DNA from 4 places in the Tumebacillus amylolyticus genome. Region 3 is predicted to be linked to each of the others. Evidence: riboswitches for the same ligand, from Rfam matches in the RefSeq annotation. Region 3 holds a riboswitch; each other region holds the start of a gene.

Region 1 (4,173 bases), on a different contig from region 3:
GCGACACCTGTATGAACATCACGCTCGAGTCGGCGCAGATGAAGCAGTCCGGCAAGACCGTACTCGACATTCGCCAGTACATCGACAACAAATACAAAGAAGGCTACGCACAACCCACGCCGACCCCCATGCCACAAGCCTAACATAGGAAAAAAGGACCCCTTCCCACGCGGAAGGGGTCCTTTTTTTGTTCAAAAAATTATCAAACTATATCAAAAACACTATTGAAATACGATATCTATCCATAATATAATAAATTTACAGAACATAGGGAGGTTTTACAATGAAAAAGAAACTGATCGCAATCGTCGCCGCAGCGATGACCCTGACCACGCAAGTGGCAATGGCAGACACCGGAATCGCAACGATCTCGGCAGGTTCCGAAGTCAACACCGTTACCACCGCATCCGTATCTCTCGCAGTGCCGCTCTACAGCCAATCCGGCCAAACTTGGAGCAGCCAAACGATGCAATCTTGCGCGGAAACCATCTCTGCAGCAGGTTGCACGTTGACTTCTGCTACCATGGTCTTCAAATATTACGGCGTTTCCATTGACCCGGGTCAAATGAACTCCAAGATGGGCGCTTCCGCTTGCCCGTTCGTCTACGGCGATGCCATCACGAAGGCAGGCGCCGGGATCGTCAACCACGTGACCACGTCCTCCCCGACCGCATGGAGCACCGTCTACAGCGCAGCGAAATCCGCTCTGGACGCAGGCCACCCGTACATCGTCGGCATGAACAAACCGGCCGGCGGCACGCACTTCGTCGTCATCTCCGGCTACGCAACCACCGGCGCATCTGCGTCCGACTTCACGATCAAAGACCCGGCAGGCGGCGTAACCCGCACCCTGAGCTACTACACCGGTCTGTCCTACACCCCGTACCGCGGTGTTGTATACTCCAAGTAATTTGAAGATGAGAAAAAGACAGCACATTCCTTCGGGTTTGTGCTGTCTTTTTTGCTTTTCTTTCTTACGGCTTCGCTGTATAGTTAGTAAGAATGATTTTTGTGAGAAAGGGGTTTCTCCTACCCATGAACATAAAGCAAGCGGATCGTTTGCAGTCTCTTCCGACGCAATTTTTTTCCACGATGGTGGCGAAAGTCAACGCTTCCATCGCAGCAGGGAATGACGTAATCAACCTCGGCCAAGGCAATCCGGACCTGCCGACGCCGCCGCACATCGTCGAATCGCTTCGCACCGAAGTGCTCGACCCGATTACGCACAAATACCCGCCGTTCTCCGGCATGATCGAACTCAAGATCGCCATCGCCCAATGGTACAAGTCTGAATTCAACGTCGACCTCGATCCGGCAACGGAAGTCGCGATCCTGTTCGGCGGCAAGACCGGCCTCGTCGAACTCCCGGTCTGCCTCTGCAACCCGGGCGACGCCGTGCTCGTCCCGGACCCGGGCTACCCGGACTACTGGTCGGGTGTGGCGTTGGCTCAAGCAGAGATGGTGATGATGCCGCTGCTCCGTGAGAATGCCTTCCTCCCGGACTACTCGCAGATTCCCAAGGACAAGCTCGACAAAGCGAAGATCATGTTCCTGAACTACCCGAACAACCCGACTTCGGCAACGGCTCCGCTTTCCTTCTATGAAGATACGATCGAATTCGCCCGCAAGCACAACATCGTCGTCGCATCCGACTTCGCTTACGGTGCCATCGGCTTTGACGGGGAGAAACCGGTCTCGTTCCTCCAAGCAGAGGGGGCGAAGGAAGTCGGCGTGGAATTTTACACGCTCTCCAAAACCTACAACATGGCAGGCTGGCGCGTAGGCTTTGCTCTGGGGAACAAAGACGTCATCTCGGCGATCAACTTGATCCAAGACCATTACTACGTTTCGCTTCCGGCTTTCATCCAGCGTGCGGCGGTCGCGGCGCTGACCGCTCCGCAAGACTGCGTACACGAGTTGGCGGCCACCTACCAGCGTCGTCGTGACGTATTCGTCGGCGGCTTGCGCGAGGCCGGGTGGGACGTGCTGATGCCCAAGGGTTCGTTCTTCACCTGGGTACCGGTGCCCAAGGGCTTCACGTCCTTGGAATTCTCCGACCTGTTGCTTCAGAAAGCGCATGTCATGGTTGCACCGGGGAACGGATTTGGCGACAGCGGCGAAGGCTACGTGCGAGTGGGTCTCTTGACTTCCGAGCAACGCTTGCAAGAAGCGGTCGACCGCATGGTAAAAATGTCCCTGTAACATATACAAAAAAAGAATTGACAGCAGGGGGTACACCCTGTAATATATCATCTAGTTGCAAGACAATTGCATACACAATACGCACGAACTTCTTATCCAGAGCAGGCTGAGGGACTGGCCCGATGACGCCCGGCAACCGGTATGTTTTTTCATACACGGTGCTACCTCCTACAGGAATACACCAAGTTTCATGGTTCCTGAAAGATAAGAGGCACGAACGCTTATGATATAAGCAACGCCTCTTTCTTGTTTCATGAGAAAGGGGCTTTTTTATGGATTCTTGGTTTGGATTCGAGAGGAGACCTTTTGGATGACAACTGCAGAATTTGTTCACGTAACCTATCTGGCGCACGGCAAACCCGGCACCGACTGGCTGAAAAAAGCCAACGGGATCGCAGTCGGGCTCACCGTCGGCTCTTGGACCGATTTGCCGGCCGCACGCAAAGACGCGATGCAAAAACACCTCGGACACGTCGCCGATGTGAAGCAGATCGGCACCGACCCGCACGGTTTGGAGCAAGCAATGCTTACGATCGCGTACCCGACCATCAACTTCACGCCGGACATCCCGGCTCTGCTGACCTCCGTGTTTGGCAAACTCTCGATGGACGGCATGATTCGCCTCGTGGACATCGAGCTCCCGCCGACGTTCGCAAGCCGGTTCCCCGGTCCGAAGTTTGGCATCGACGGTCTGCGCGAACAACTGAACGCCTACGACCGACCGCTGCTCATGAGCATTTTCAAGTCGGTCATCGGCTACGACACGGAGACGTTGGCGGAGCATTTTTACCAACAAGCACTTGGCGGTGTGGACTTGGTCAAGGATGACGAGATCTTCTTCGACGAGACCTACGCACCGTTTGAAAAACGGATCGCGGCGTGTCGCGCGGCTGCCGAACGCGCGCAGGCAGAGACGGGCAAATTCACCCTCTATGCGGCGAACTTGACGGGTCCGGTCACAGAGATTTTTGAAAAAGCACGCCGTGCCGTGGACGCAGGAGCTTCGGCGTTGTTGCTCAATGTCCTGACGTACGGCTACGACGTGTTGCAACGACTGGCAGAGGACCCGCGTGTCAACGTTCCGATCATGGCGCACCCGGCACTCGCGGGCGCGTTGTATCCGTCGCATCAGTACGGTATCTCGGCACATGTCGTGCTCGGTCAACTGATGCGCATCGCAGGGGCGGACATCGGTCTGTACCCGTCCGCTTATGGCTCCGTGGCGCTGGAGCGAGGCGAGACGTTGAAAATTGCACAAGCTCTCACCGAACCGAACCACGTTCTCAAGCGTGCGATTCCGGTTCCGAGTGCGGGCATCCATCCGGGGCTGGTTCCGTATCTGTATCGTGATTTGGGCAACGACCAAATCATCAATGCAGGCGGCGGGGTTCACGGTCATCCGGGCGGTTCGGCGGCAGGCGGTCGTGCGTTTAACGCAGCAATTGCAGCCGTTGTGAACGGCAAGACACTCTCCGAAGCGGCGGAAACTTCTCAAGAGATTCGGACGGCCCTCGATCTGTGGGGCAACCCGTCCGAAACAGGAACGGAAAAATAATCGGTAAGTAGAAAGAAGGAGGACTCATGAGCAAACGCATCGCCATCTTCTGTGACTTTGACGGCACGATCACCGAGCGCGACATGATCATTACGATCATGGAGCGGTTCGGTGCGCCGGGTTGGGAGACGACCAAGGATCAGATTTTACACCAAGAGATTCCGATTCAGACCGGCGTGGGCCGTCTGTTCCACGGAATTTCCTCCACCCTCCGCGATGACGTCGCTGCCTATGCACAGGAAGTGGCGGTGATTCGCGCGGGGTTCCCGGAGTTTTTGGAGTTTTGCAAGGCGCAAGGGATCGACTTCTGGGTGACGAGCGGCGGCATCGACTTTTTTGTCAAACCGTTGTTGGAGCCGTTTGCCATCGAGAACCCGATCTACTGCAACGGCAGTGACTTCTCAGGCGAAACGATT
Region 2 (4,173 bases), on a different contig from region 3:
CCATGAACGGTGTAAACCCGCAAGATTTGCTTCAACTCATCGCCACTCGTCGCTCGATCCGCAAATGGACCGACCAAGAAGTTCCGGACGAACTGATCCGCGAAGCGCTGACCGCAGCGACGTGGGCTCCCAACGGCGGCAACTTCCAGCCGTGGCACTTCGTCGTGATCAAGAACCGAGACGTCATCCATCAGATCGCAGACGCCGTCCAGGAAAAAACGCTGCTGATGGCATCGTGGCCGGAAGCGGAAGCCTATGGCGAACATGTGGAGCGTTGGAAGTCTTCCAGCGACTTTTTCCGCACCGCACCTGCTTGTGTGGCGGTGTATATGGGAGACTATCGTTCCATCGCGGACCGACTGCTTGCAGAACGAGGTCGTCAAGACTCGGATGCGGCGGCGATGGAGGATGCGCGCAAAGTCGGCTCTTCGCGACTCCAGACCATCGCGGGGGCGGTCATGCAGATGTTGTTGATGTTCCATGCCCAAGGTCTGGGAGCCGTCTGGATGGCGGGCCCGCAACAGGCGAAGCAGGAGATTGAAGCGATCTTGCCTCCGATGGAAGGCATGGATTTCGTCGCTTTGGTTCCGGTCGGATATCCGGCCCAAGAGCGGGAGTTAACTCGCAAACCTGTAGAAGAAGTGTCCACGTGGTTGAAATAAGCAGGCAGGTCAGGAAAATGAAAAACCATTCGCACATGCGTGCGGATGGTTTTTTTTGTACATGCTAGTAGGCGGGCATTTACACTACACGGAGGTGTTCGAAATGGGAATCTTGAGTGGCAATCCGAAGCATGAACCGATGCATTATGGGGAAGTGGACGCTGTTTGGGGGTCGTTGGCGGCCAAGTACGGGATCATCTCGCATTACCAAGTGTTGTTGAACCAATCGGGGGACGCAGACCTGCGCGACTTCATCGAGCAGTCGATTGATACATGTCGGGAAGAAGCGGCCGAATTGGCGAAGTTGTTGACGGAAAACGGCGTCGCACTGCCGCCCGCAGCGCCTGAAAAGCCCAAGGCGGACCTCGAACTGATCCCGCCTGGCGCACGCCATACGGACATGGAAATTGCATCGATGCTTGCTGTTGACAACGGGGCGGGTCTGGTTGCTTGTTCCAAAATGATGGCGATGTGCATCCGCGAAGACATCGCGGCGCTGTTCATGACGATGCACACCAAAAAAGCGGAGATGGGCCTGCGTCTGCTCCGTATGTTGAAGGAAAAAGGCTGGCTGGTCGTCCCGCCGTTGCACGTGAACACGGCAGAACACCGCGAGTAAATTTATACCTTGACAGAATTTTGCGAGTGCTGTACTGTAATAAAATAATCAGACAAAACAACTGAACAAGCAAGAAACTCTCTTATCCAGAGTAGGCGGAGGGACTGGCCCGATGAAGCCCGGCAACCGACATGCGGTTATTTTTTCAGCACACGCATGCACGGTGCCAATTCCTGCAGGATCTAACGATCCTGAGAGATGAGAGAAAGGACCCCCTTATGTCTACATAAGCAAAGGCCTTTCTCCACTGGGAGAGAGGCCTTTTTTGCTTGCATCACAACTTAGGGGGACTTCAATATGACGCATCTTGAAACCAAATTCGCACAGATTGGCAACCGACGTGACCCGCAAACCGGCTCGGTCTCGTCTCCGATCTACCTCTCCACCACGTACAGCCATCCGCAGCTCGGTGTTTCCACCGGCTTCGACTATACGCGCACCAAGAACCCGACCCGTCAAACGCTCGAAGATGCCATCGCAGAACTCGAAGGCGGCGTGCGCGGGTTTGCCTACGCATCCGGCATGGCGGCGATTGCGGGGGTCTTCGGACTGTTTGCGCAAGGGGACCATCTGATCGTTTCGCACGACTTGTACGGCGGTACCTACCGCTTGATTGAACAGATTCTGCCGAAACAGGGCATCTCCGCCACGTTCGTGGATACAGGGGACGTGCAAGCGGTTGAACAGGCCCTGCAACCCAATACGAAGGGAATTTTCGTCGAAACGCCGACCAACCCGACGATGCGAATCACCGACCTCAGTGCCATAATTGAAGTAGCAAAACGTCATAACGTGTTGACAATCGTAGACAATACGTTCATGACCCCCTATCTGCAACGTCCGTTGACGCTCGGTGCCGACATCGTCGTCCACAGCGCGACCAAGTATCTCGGCGGTCACAACGACGTGCTGGCAGGTCTGGTTGTCGCACGGGAGACAGAAGTAGGAGACAAAATCTACTTCCTGCAAAACTCCATCGGCGCGACACTCGGCCCGCAAGATTGTTGGCTGCTGATGAGAGGGATCAAGACGCTGGCGTTGCGCATGGATCGTCACCAAGAGAACGCCTTGCTCGTCGCCGAATGGTTGGCGGAGCATCCGGCGATCTCCACCGTGTACTTCCCGGGGTTGTTCGGCCATGTAGGTCGTGACATTCATCTGAGCCAAGCAGCAGGATACGGCGGCATGCTGTCGTTTGAAGTGGAGAGCGAAGCACTCGTGGAGCCGTTGTTGCGCCACTTGAAACTGATCACGTTTGCCGAATCGCTTGGCGGGGTGGAATCGCTGATCACCTACCCGGCTCGTCAGACGCACTTTGACATCCCGGAGGAAATTCGCATCTCGGTGGGCGTCACCAATTCCCTGTTGCGACTCTCGGTGGGCATCGAGCACCACAGCGATCTCATTGACGATCTCGCGCAAGCACTGGCAGCGGCAGAGAAGGAAATTGGAGTGAAGGGAGTCCAAGCAAGCCATGAGTGAGAAAAAAATTTCGTTCGCCACCCACGTGTTGCATACGGGCAATGAAATCGATCCGGTAACGGGGGCAGCGGCATTTCCCATCTATCAAGCGTCGACGTTCCACCAAGAAGATCCGTGGAACCCGCCGGCTTACGAATACGCCCGCTCGGGCAACCCGACTCGCCATGCGGTCGAAGATGCAGTCGCCAAACTTGAGGGCGGTACGCGCGGGTTTGCGTTCGGTTCTGGCATGGCGGCGATCACCACGACGTTGTTCCTGTTCTCGCAGGGCGATCATATCGTTGCCTGCGATGACATCTACGGCGGTACGTTCCGGGCGCTGACCCAGTTGATCAACCGCTTCGGCATCGAAACGACGTTCGTCGATGCGACGAATTTGGATGAAATTCGGGCGGCGATTCGTCCGAATACGAAAGGGCTGTTCCTCGAAACACCGTCCAACCCGACGATGAAGATCATCGACTTGGCGGGTGCGGCACAGATTGCCAAGGAACACGGTCTGCTCTCGATCATCGACAACACGTTCATGACGCCGTACCTCCAACGACCGTTGGAACTTGGCATCGACATCGTCATTCACAGTGCGACCAAGTTCTTGGGCGGACATTCGGACGTGGTGGCGGGCGTCGTCGTCACGCGAGATGAGGAGCTGGGCAAACGGTTGTACTTTCTCCAAAATGCATGCGGCGGCGTGCTCGGCCCGCAAGATTGCTTCTTGCTCCAACGCGGGTTGAAGACGCTCAAAGTCCGCATGGATGCGTCCTGCGCCGGTGCGGAAAAAATCGCCCACTATCTCTACGAACGCGGCGACATCGAGCAGGTCTACTATCCGGGCCTGCCGTCTCACGCAGGTCACGAGATTCAAAAGTCACAAGCGGACGGCTTCGGCGCTGTCGTGTCGTTCGACCTCGGTACCGAGGAGCGAGCTCGCAAATTGATGGAACGCGTTCAATTGCCGCTCGTCGCCGTCTCGCTCGGTGCGGTGGAATCGATTCTGTCCTACCCGCGCATGATGTCCCACAACGGCATGCCCGCCGAAGAACGCCTCAAGCGCAAGATCGGCGACGGCTTGCTGCGCTTCTCGATTGGCTTGGAAGACCCGAACGATTTGATCGCCGATCTGGAACAAGCATTGAAGTAAAATTTACCATTGTGTAGAATGACCCATAGAGCATCCTAACGTATACTCCGTATGCTTAGGATGCTTTTTTTCTATGTCATAGATTGTGCAGAAGGTGGGAGAGAGATGGAATCGACAACGATGGAGATGGTGCACCGCTACATCGGTTTGGTTTTGATCGTGCTGGTCGTCGGGATGTTTGGCGGACGATTGGCACGCGTGTTGCGCATCCCGGACGTTGCGTTGTATTTGTTGATTGGGGTTTTGGTCGGGCCGATCTTGCATTGGGT
Region 3 (4,173 bases):
CACAGTCGGAAACGAACTGCCGTAAGGGTGCCCCGTCTCCGGGTTCACCGATTGCGGCCCCGTTGAACCGATGCAGCCGCCGAGCACGTTTGAGCAGATGACAAAATACCGCTCGGTGTCCAGCGCTTGCTTCGGTCCAACCACGCCGTTCCACCATTGCGATGCCTGCGCGTCTCCTGTCAGCGCATGACAGACCAAGACAGCATTCGTCCCCGTCTCGTTCAAGGTTCCGTGCGCTTCATACGACACCTTCACTTCGCGCAACAACGCCCCGCTCTCCAAGCGGAACTCAGGCAACACCAACGTCTTCGTACGACACTTCTCCAACACCGTCAACCTCATCCCAACCTTTCTCTCGAGAGCATAAAAAAGACCCCCTGCTTGTGAATTACAAGAGGAGGTCCTGTATGTACAGTCCACCTCTTATCTGTCAGACAGGCGTCTACACGCCGTGTCTGCTGGATTTAGCACCTCTTCGCCTGTTGTGTACAGACGAGGTTGCCGGGCTTCGTCGGGCCAGTCCCTCCGCCGCTCTCGATAAGAGTTTCACGTTATGGTTTTGTTGTTTACTTCTAGTCTTACCATGTTGTAACACGTTTCATTCAAAAGTGTCAAGAATTTTCGTACGTTTCGCGTCGAGTCCCAGCGCGGTGTGCAAGACACGCACCGCTTCGTGGACGTGGCTTTTTTCCACCAGACAGGAGCAACAGGTGACGCTGACGTGCAGGCCGTGCACCGAGATGTCGGCCCCTTCCAGCGCAACTCGAATCTGCGGGTGCAGCTCGGCTCCTGTGGTCAGCGGCGCGGCGACGACTGAGATCTTGGCGAGGTCACCATCGGCTTCGAACGTGTCTCCCGGCCAGCCGGATTGCAGGTCGGGGTCCAGTGCGATCCCGTAGACGGGCAGTGCTAGAGCATTCGCTACCGTCGAGGTGAGCAGCGTCCCCGGATCGTCGTACTCGAAGGAGGAGCGCACGCGCACGGGAACACGGTGTCGGCGAGCCGCTTCAACAGCCCGCGGGTGCAGGACGTTCGCCCCGAGATGCGCCAATTCCCACATCTCGTCGTAGGGAATCTCGTTGATTCGCTGTGCGTGCGGGACGATGCGCGGGTCGGTGGTATAGACACCGTCCACGTCGGTGTAGATTTCGCACAGATCGGCACCCAACGCCCCTGCCAGCGCAACGGCTGTCGTGTCGGAACCGCCTCGACCGAGCGTGGCGATCTCTCCACAGGGGGTCAACCCTTGGAATCCGGCGACGATGACGATCTTGCCCTGCCCCAATTCGGCCCAGATGCGCGTCGGGTCGATGTCGATGATCCGCGCACGCCCGTGGTGAGACTCCGTGCGAATGCCCGCGAGCCCGCCGGTGAGCGAGATGCTCGACGCACCCAACTGCTGCACGGCAATCGCCATCAGCGCGCAGGTGACCTGCTCCCCCGTGGAGAGCAACATATCAATTTCTCGCGGCGACGGATTGTCTGACAGAAGACCTGCCAAGTCCACCAAATGATCGGTGGTATGCCCCATCGCCGAGACGACGGCGACGACTTGGTGCCCGGCCTGTGCCGTCTCAACGAGACGACGTGCCGCTTTTTGAATGCGTTCTGCGTCGGCGACAGATGTGCCGCCGAATTTTTGTACGTAGATCGTCATTGGGAATCCCTCCATCGGATCGTAAAAAACCCCCACTTTTTAAATAAAAAAGAGGGGGTCCTGTATCCAGGATTCCACCTCTTATCTGCCAAGCGTGTACGGTACACACGCTTGCTGGATTTAGCACCTCTTCGTTCGTGTGGGTACGAACGAGGTTGCCGGGCTTCGTCGGGCCAGTCCCTCCGCCGCTCTCGATAAGAGTGAATCATCACGTTTATGAAGTTATTACCTGTTTTATCACGGACTATGCGTGGCTGTCAAGACCTGCCACGACAGCTTCTTGTACAGAATCGAGCCCAAACGAAGTGTGCAGAGCTTGCACCGCTTGGTGTGCGCGATCTTGATCGATTACGGTCGAAACTTTGATCTCCGAGGTGGAAACCATCTTGATCGAAATGCCCGCATCGGCAAGCGTTGCAAACATCTGCGCCGCAACCCCCGGGTTCGAGATCATGCCCGCGCCGACGATGGAGACTTTCGCCAAGTTTTGTTCCACAGAGAGTTGCACATCCGGAAATTGCGATTTCAGCGTCGTCAGCGTGGTGTCGAGATCGTCCTCGCCAATCGTGAAGGAGATGTCCGATTGCTCGTCATGCACAACCGATGTGACGATGATGTCCACGTTGACCGCTTGATCCGCCAATGCTTGGAAGATGCGTTTCAAGTTGCCGGTGCGGCTTTGCACACCCACCAGACCGACTTTGACCACGTTCATGTCGTGAGCGATCCCTCGTACGATTTGTCCTTGTTCCATTGCTGCGACCTCCTCTACCAGCGTACCCGGATTGTGATTGAAGCTCGAACGCACCATCAGCGCGACGTTGTATTGTTTCGCAAATTCGACGGCGCGCGGATGCAGGACGCCTGCTCCCAAGTGCGCCAGTTCCAGCATCTCATCGTAGGAGATCGCCGAAAGTTTGCTCGCTGCTTTCACGACGCGCGGGTCGGTGGTATAGACGCCGTCCACGTCGGTGTAGATTTCGCATAAGTCCGCTTTCAGAGCTGCGGCCAACGCGACCGCCGTCGTGTCGGAACCGCCGCGACCCAGCGTCGTGATCGAGCCGTCCTCGGAGGTGCCTTGGAACCCGGCGACGATGACGATGCTCCCGTCGTTCAGCGCTCCGTGCAGACGAGTCGGGTCGATGTCGGTAATCCGTGCGCGACCATGCACCGCCTCGGTCGAGATCCCGGCCAGACCGCCTGTGAACGAAATGCTTGTATGCCCCAGTTGTTGAACGGCCATCGCGAGCAACGCAATGGAAATTTGCTCCCCTGTCGAGAGCAACATGTCCATCTCACGCGGTGACGGATTGGTCGTCAATTGACGCGCGAGGTCGATCAGGTCGTCTGTCGTATCGCCCATTGCGGAGACGACGACCACGACGGAATTCCCCTCGTTCGCGGACTCCACGACGCGGCGTGCCACACGCTGGATGCGTTCGGCGTTGGCGACCGAAGAGCCGCCGAACTTTTTCACAATCAATGCCATAGGTTTTCTCCACTCCCATCCTGTCTCTGTGCTGTGACTTTTCACATTGCGGGTGAGAGGACTCCGTTCCTAAAATAAAAACAGCCGTAAGAAAGGGAATCCCTTCCTACGGCTGAAAACAGACGTACGGTGTCCCTCTTCTCCCCTGGTTGTGAGATAGTCCTCCACGTGACGACGGGTAAATTCCGTCACGTGACAGTCCTGCACTTGTTCAATGCAGACCCAGCCTGAAGTCACCCGGTGTGTCCTCGGCTTCGGCGAACGTCCCTTTCCCCACGATTCATTGAGATCCCGGTCTCTCCTCGTACGTACTCTTGATCGATTCGCGCCTCTACTCACCTCGTTGAGAGATGAGGTTCCTATAAAACTTTCGTTAGTATATCATGCCTGCGCCAAAAAATTCAAGATCTCTCGCGCCAACTTGTCCCCGACTCCCGCTTTGCGGTATTCTTCGACGCTGGCGGTCTTCATCGCTTGCACGGAGCCGAAGTGTTTGAGCAACGCTTTGCGACGTTTCTCTCCCACACCCGGAATGTCGTCAAGGACAGAGCGGAACGCGTTTTTCCCCTTGGTTTCGCGGTGGAAGGTGATCGCAAACCGGTGAACTTCGTCTTGGATGCGCGTCAGCAAGTAGAAGCCCTGCGACGTGCGGTCGATCGGAATCGGGGCAGGGTCTTCGCCGAGGAAGAGTTGCGATGTGCGGTGACGGTCGTCCTTGGCAAGTCCGCACACCGGGATGTCGAGACCCAATTCGTTCTCCAAGACATCGAGCGCTGCGTTGATGTGGGCGCGACCGCCGTCGACGAGCACCAAGTCCGGGAGGGACTGGTTCTCTTTTAGCAAACGGGTGTAGCGACGGCGGATGACTTCGCGCATCGAAGCATAGTCGTCCGGGCCTTGGACGGTCTTGATCTTGAACTTGCGGTAATCTTTGCGTGACGGTTGGCCGTCGACGAACACGATCATCGCCGCTACGGCGTCCGTGCCTTGGATGTTCGAGTTGTCGAACGCTTCGATGCGACGCGGC
Region 4 (4,173 bases), 230 kb from region 3:
CCCAACTCTAAACAAAAGACCCTTCACCTGCCCGGAAACAAGCGGGTCGAAGGGTCTTTTTTCATAATAAAAAAGACCTGCCAAGGCCGCAGCCTGACAGGTCTTCTCTTCCCAAACAAACGCGGCTTACAGAACGTCAGCCAGTTTGTCGAGCAGTTGAGCTTTGTTTTGGTAGCCGACGAGGGTCTTCACAACTTCGCCGTTTTTGAAAACGAGCAGAGTCGGGATGGACATAACGCCGAACTTTTGCGAAGTCGCCGGGTTTTCGTCGACGTTGAGTTTGCCGATGGTCAGCTTATCGGAAACTTCGCCTGCGAGATCGTCGAGGACCGGAGCGAGCATTTTGCACGGACCGCACCATGCAGCCCAGAAGTCGACGAGAACCGGCTTGTCGCCTTGAATTGCTTCGTTAAAGTTCGCGTCGGTTACAGTTTGAATGAGATCAGATGCCATGATTGATTCCCTCCAATTCGTCGTCTGGCTTAGACAGCCACGACTTCTTTGATTTCCGGTACTGCTGCGCGAACGGTGCGCTCGATGCCCATTTTCAGGGTCATGGTGCTCATCGGGCAACCGCCGCAAGCGCCGGTCATGCGGATCGAAGCGATGCCGGTTTCAGCATCAACGTCCACCAATTCAGCGTCGCCGCCATCGGATTGCAGACCCGGGCGAATTTTATCAAGTGCTTCCTGTACGCGTGCGCGAAGATCTTCCATCATGTATTCCTCCTATCGGTATCGTTCATTTTATCGGTTGGTTGACGCCCATACACATCTAGTATAGGCGGAACTTGTGAAGGCCATTCTGTTGCAAGCCTTCAACATATTGTATTTGTATTGTAGGAAAAATGAACTGGAAAGTCTGTGACTTCCGTTACATCTGTCCTTCCCACTCCGCATGGAACCGCTCCAAAAACTCTTCCATATAACGATGCCGCTCTTCGGCGATTTGTTTGGCGGCGTCGGTGTTCATGAGGGCTTTGAGCAAAAGCAGTTTTTCATAGAAATGATTGACAGCGGTGCTCTTGCCCTTGCGATACTCGTCTGCCGTCATGTCGGTGCGCAGCGGCAGGGTCGGGTCGTGGCTGAGTTGCCCCTTGGCACCGGAATACGCAAACGTGCGGGCGATGCCCAGCGCACCGATGGCGTCGAGACGGTCGGCATCTTGAACGATTCGGCCTTCCAGCGTCCGCACCGGGGGGCGGTTGCCGCCCTTGAACGACATCGTCGTGATGATCTCCAAGAGATGCGCGCGTGTGTCCGCATCAAGGTCGTGCGCATCCAGCCAGTTCGTGAGTTTTTTCATCCCGGCTTCGGGGCTTTCGTTCAATTTCTCGTCGGGGATGTCGTGTAACAGTGCTGCAAGCGAGCAGACAAAAACGTCCGCACCCTCAACGCGCGCGATCCGTTCAGCCATGCGCCGCACACGCTCGATGTGCCAGACATCATGACCGGAAGAGTCTCCGCCCAATTCCTGACGAACGAAGGCTTCAGCCTCTTGCAAAATCCATGTACGTTCCATAAAAATGCTTCCCTCCCGCTCCCCATCTTACCAATAGAAGGTACAGCGAGCAAGGCGAGCGCTTTTTACTTCGCTGGCTCGTTGAGGTTTGGCAACTCAAGCGGCGGCAACGGCGAACTCGTCTGCCCCACGGCAGACCCCTGCGCGTTGTACACCATCTGCGGCACGTCGCCGACCATAACCAGATAGGCGATCGGTACCCGCGTGCTGACTGCATTTGGATGCGTGGAAAACGGCACGACAATCGTCTCTTCCACCGTGAGATCCAGATACAGCACATGCACCGTCTGGTTGATGCCGGCATTGCGCGTCTCATATCCCACTTGTGATTTGGCAATTGTAATCGGGCGGATCTTGATGGGAATATCCGGCCCGAGCGCCGCCAGAATCGAACTCTCATACACCACTCCGAGCGGCAGGGAGATCTCCTCTTCCTTGGAATGCGACAACTCGCCTTGAATATAGTCGGTGACTTGCGCCTGCAAACGCGTGGCTTCTTGCATGTTGAAATACCCGGCGCTGACTTTGCCGTTTGGCCCCTCCCGGAAGTTCATCAGCAAATTGTAGTCGGCAACGCTGGCAATTTTTTTGGAAATCGAATCGTTGATCGCCTTGACCGCATACTGCTCGGCGTATTTCTCAGCCGCGAGCTCCAGATGCGGACGCATCGACGTTTCGTAATAGTAGATCGTCTGCACGCTGGAGAACACGATCATGACCAAGACAAGAAACAGGACGAGCCGCCAGTTCAGACGCTTCCTCCTGCCCACCTTCATCGCCATCGGACGTCCCTCCTTCTCCTCCATGTGTATGTCCCGCGCACCGTTGGTAGAAGATTGACAAACGCGTCATCGAAATGGTACTGTTGGTGAAGTGTTTCGAATTGAATATTTATTTTCTCTTATCCAGAGAGGTGGAGGGACTGGCCCTTTGATACCTCGGCAACCGATTGATCAGGTGCTAATTCCAGCAAAGCGTACGCTTTGGAAGATAAGAGTGGCGGTATCCACCCCTTTTTGCAACTTCTGCCCTCTTCTCGTCTCCCAAGACCGAAGAGGGCTTTTTCTATGCCCGCTACTCCGAGGAGGAATTCGACATGTCAAGCAAAACCCCGATCCAACAGCAATTGCAACAAAAAATTCTCATCCTCGACGGCGCGATGGGCACGATGCTCCAACGAGAAAACTTGACCCCGGACGACTTCGGCGGTGAAGAGCTCGACGGTTGCAACGAGAACCTCGTCCTCACCCGCCCGGACGTCATTCGCAACATTCACGAAGCCTACCTCGAGGCCGGTGCCGACATCATCGAAACTAACACGTTCGGTGCTACGTCTGTCGTCCTCGCTGAATACGATCTTCAACACCTCGCGCATGAGATCAACATCGAAGCCGTGCGTCTCGCCAAAGAAGCGGTAGACTCCTACTCCACACCGGAATGGCCGCGCTACGTCGCCGGTGCGATGGGCCCGACCACCAAGACCCTCTCGGTCACCGGCGGGATTACGTTCGAAGATTTGACCGACTCCTACTATGAACAAGCACGCGCCCTGTTGATCGCCGGCGCAGACGTGCTTCTCCTGGAAACGGTGCAAGACACCCTCAACGTCAAAGCGGGCGCCATTGCCATCCAACGCGCTTTCCAAGACACCGGCATCGAGATCCCCGTCATGCTCTCCGGCACCATTGAACCGATGGGGACGACGCTTGCAGGTCAGAATATCGAGTCGTTCTACATTTCGCTTGAACACTTGAAGCCGATCTCCGTCGGCCTGAACTGCGCAACAGGCCCGGAATTCATGCGCGACCATCTGCGTACACTGTCCGAACTCGCGACCTGCTCTGTCTCCGTCTACCCGAACGCCGGGCTCCCCGACGAGAACGGTCACTACCACGAGACCCCGCAAAGCCTCGCCAAAAAACTCGCCGGATTCGCAGAGAAAGGCTGGCTGAACATCGCGGGCGGTTGCTGCGGCACCACACCGGATCACATCCGTGCCATCCACGAAGCGTTGCAAGATTTCAAACCGCGCACCAGCGCCGAACCGCACCGCCCGGCCGTCTCCGGGATCGAAACCGTCTTCGTGGAGCCGGACAACCGCCCGCTGATCGTCGGCGAGCGCACCAACGTGCTGGGTTCCCGCAAGTTCCGCAACTTGATCGTCGATGGCAAGTACGAGGAAGCGTCCGAGATCGCCCGCGCCCAAGTCAAAAAAGGCGCACACGTCATCGACATCTGCCTCGCCGATCCGGACCGCGACGAAGCCCGAGACGTTGAAGAATTCCTCAAGTACGTCACCAAAAAAGTCAAAGTGCCGCTCATGATCGACTCCACCAACCTCGACGTGTTCGAGATGGCGCTGAAATACTCGCAAGGCAAAGCACTGCTCAACTCTGTCAACTTGGAGGACGGCCCCGAAAAGTTCGACGCGATCGTTCCCATCGTCAAAAAGTACGGAGCTGCCATCGTCGTCGGCACCATCGACGAGCAAGGCATGGCCGTCACCCGCGAACGCAAGCTGGAAGTCGCCAAGCGCTCTTACGACTTGCTCGTGAACCATCACGGACTCGACCCCCGCGACCTGATCTTCGACCCGCTGGTCTTCCCGTGCGGCACCGGCGATGAGCAGTACATCGGTTCGGCACGGGAAAC

The links. A riboswitch is a leader RNA that binds a small molecule or an ion and turns the genes downstream of it on or off. The one in region 3 is predicted to bind S-adenosylmethionine.
Region 1: another riboswitch for S-adenosylmethionine. It lies ahead of JJB07_RS07835 (2,3-diketo-5-methylthiopentyl-1-phosphate enolase); the one in region 3 lies ahead of JJB07_RS10995 (aspartate kinase).
Region 2: another riboswitch for S-adenosylmethionine. It lies ahead of JJB07_RS14015 (aminotransferase class I/II-fold pyridoxal phosphate-dependent enzyme); the one in region 3 lies ahead of JJB07_RS10995 (aspartate kinase).
Region 4: another riboswitch for S-adenosylmethionine. It lies ahead of metH (methionine synthase); the one in region 3 lies ahead of JJB07_RS10995 (aspartate kinase).

The regions. Positions count from the first base shown of each region.
Region 1 is NZ_JAEQNB010000002.1:186,282-190,454, reverse strand. Features, by position in the region: gene JJB07_RS07850 (PCYCGC motif-containing (lipo)protein) at 1-143, shown strand, start outside; gene JJB07_RS07845 (C39 family peptidase) at 284-910, shown strand; gene JJB07_RS07840 (pyridoxal phosphate-dependent aminotransferase) at 1,036-2,202, shown strand; SAM riboswitch class I at 2,292-2,413, shown strand; gene JJB07_RS07835 (2,3-diketo-5-methylthiopentyl-1-phosphate enolase) at 2,513-3,757, shown strand; gene JJB07_RS07830 (2-hydroxy-3-keto-5-methylthiopentenyl-1-phosphate phosphatase) at 3,784-4,173, shown strand, end outside.
Region 2 is NZ_JAEQNB010000004.1:237,993-242,165, forward strand. Features, by position in the region: gene JJB07_RS14005 (nitroreductase family protein) at 3-662, shown strand; gene JJB07_RS14010 (DUF3231 family protein) at 766-1,281, shown strand; SAM riboswitch class I at 1,361-1,486, shown strand; gene JJB07_RS14015 (aminotransferase class I/II-fold pyridoxal phosphate-dependent enzyme) at 1,579-2,763, shown strand; gene JJB07_RS14020 (trans-sulfuration enzyme family protein) at 2,756-3,904, shown strand; gene JJB07_RS14025 (cation:proton antiporter) at 4,010-4,173, shown strand, end outside.
Region 3 is NZ_JAEQNB010000003.1:207,931-212,103, forward strand. Features, by position in the region: gene metX (homoserine O-acetyltransferase MetX) at 1-327, opposite strand, end outside; SAM riboswitch class I at 421-544, opposite strand; gene JJB07_RS10995 (aspartate kinase) at 599-1,657, opposite strand; SAM riboswitch class I at 1,736-1,858, opposite strand; gene JJB07_RS11000 (aspartate kinase) at 1,902-3,146, opposite strand; lysine riboswitch at 3,296-3,488, opposite strand; gene uvrC (excinuclease ABC subunit UvrC) at 3,528-4,173, opposite strand, start outside.
Region 4 is NZ_JAEQNB010000003.1:438,992-443,164, forward strand. Features, by position in the region: gene JJB07_RS12100 (glutamate-1-semialdehyde 2,1-aminomutase) at 1-11, shown strand, start outside; gene trxA (thioredoxin) at 127-453, opposite strand; gene JJB07_RS12110 (NifU family protein) at 483-716, opposite strand; gene JJB07_RS12115 (HD domain-containing protein) at 874-1,521, opposite strand; gene yunB (sporulation protein YunB) at 1,587-2,303, opposite strand; SAM riboswitch class I at 2,420-2,518, shown strand; gene metH (methionine synthase) at 2,618-4,173, shown strand, end outside.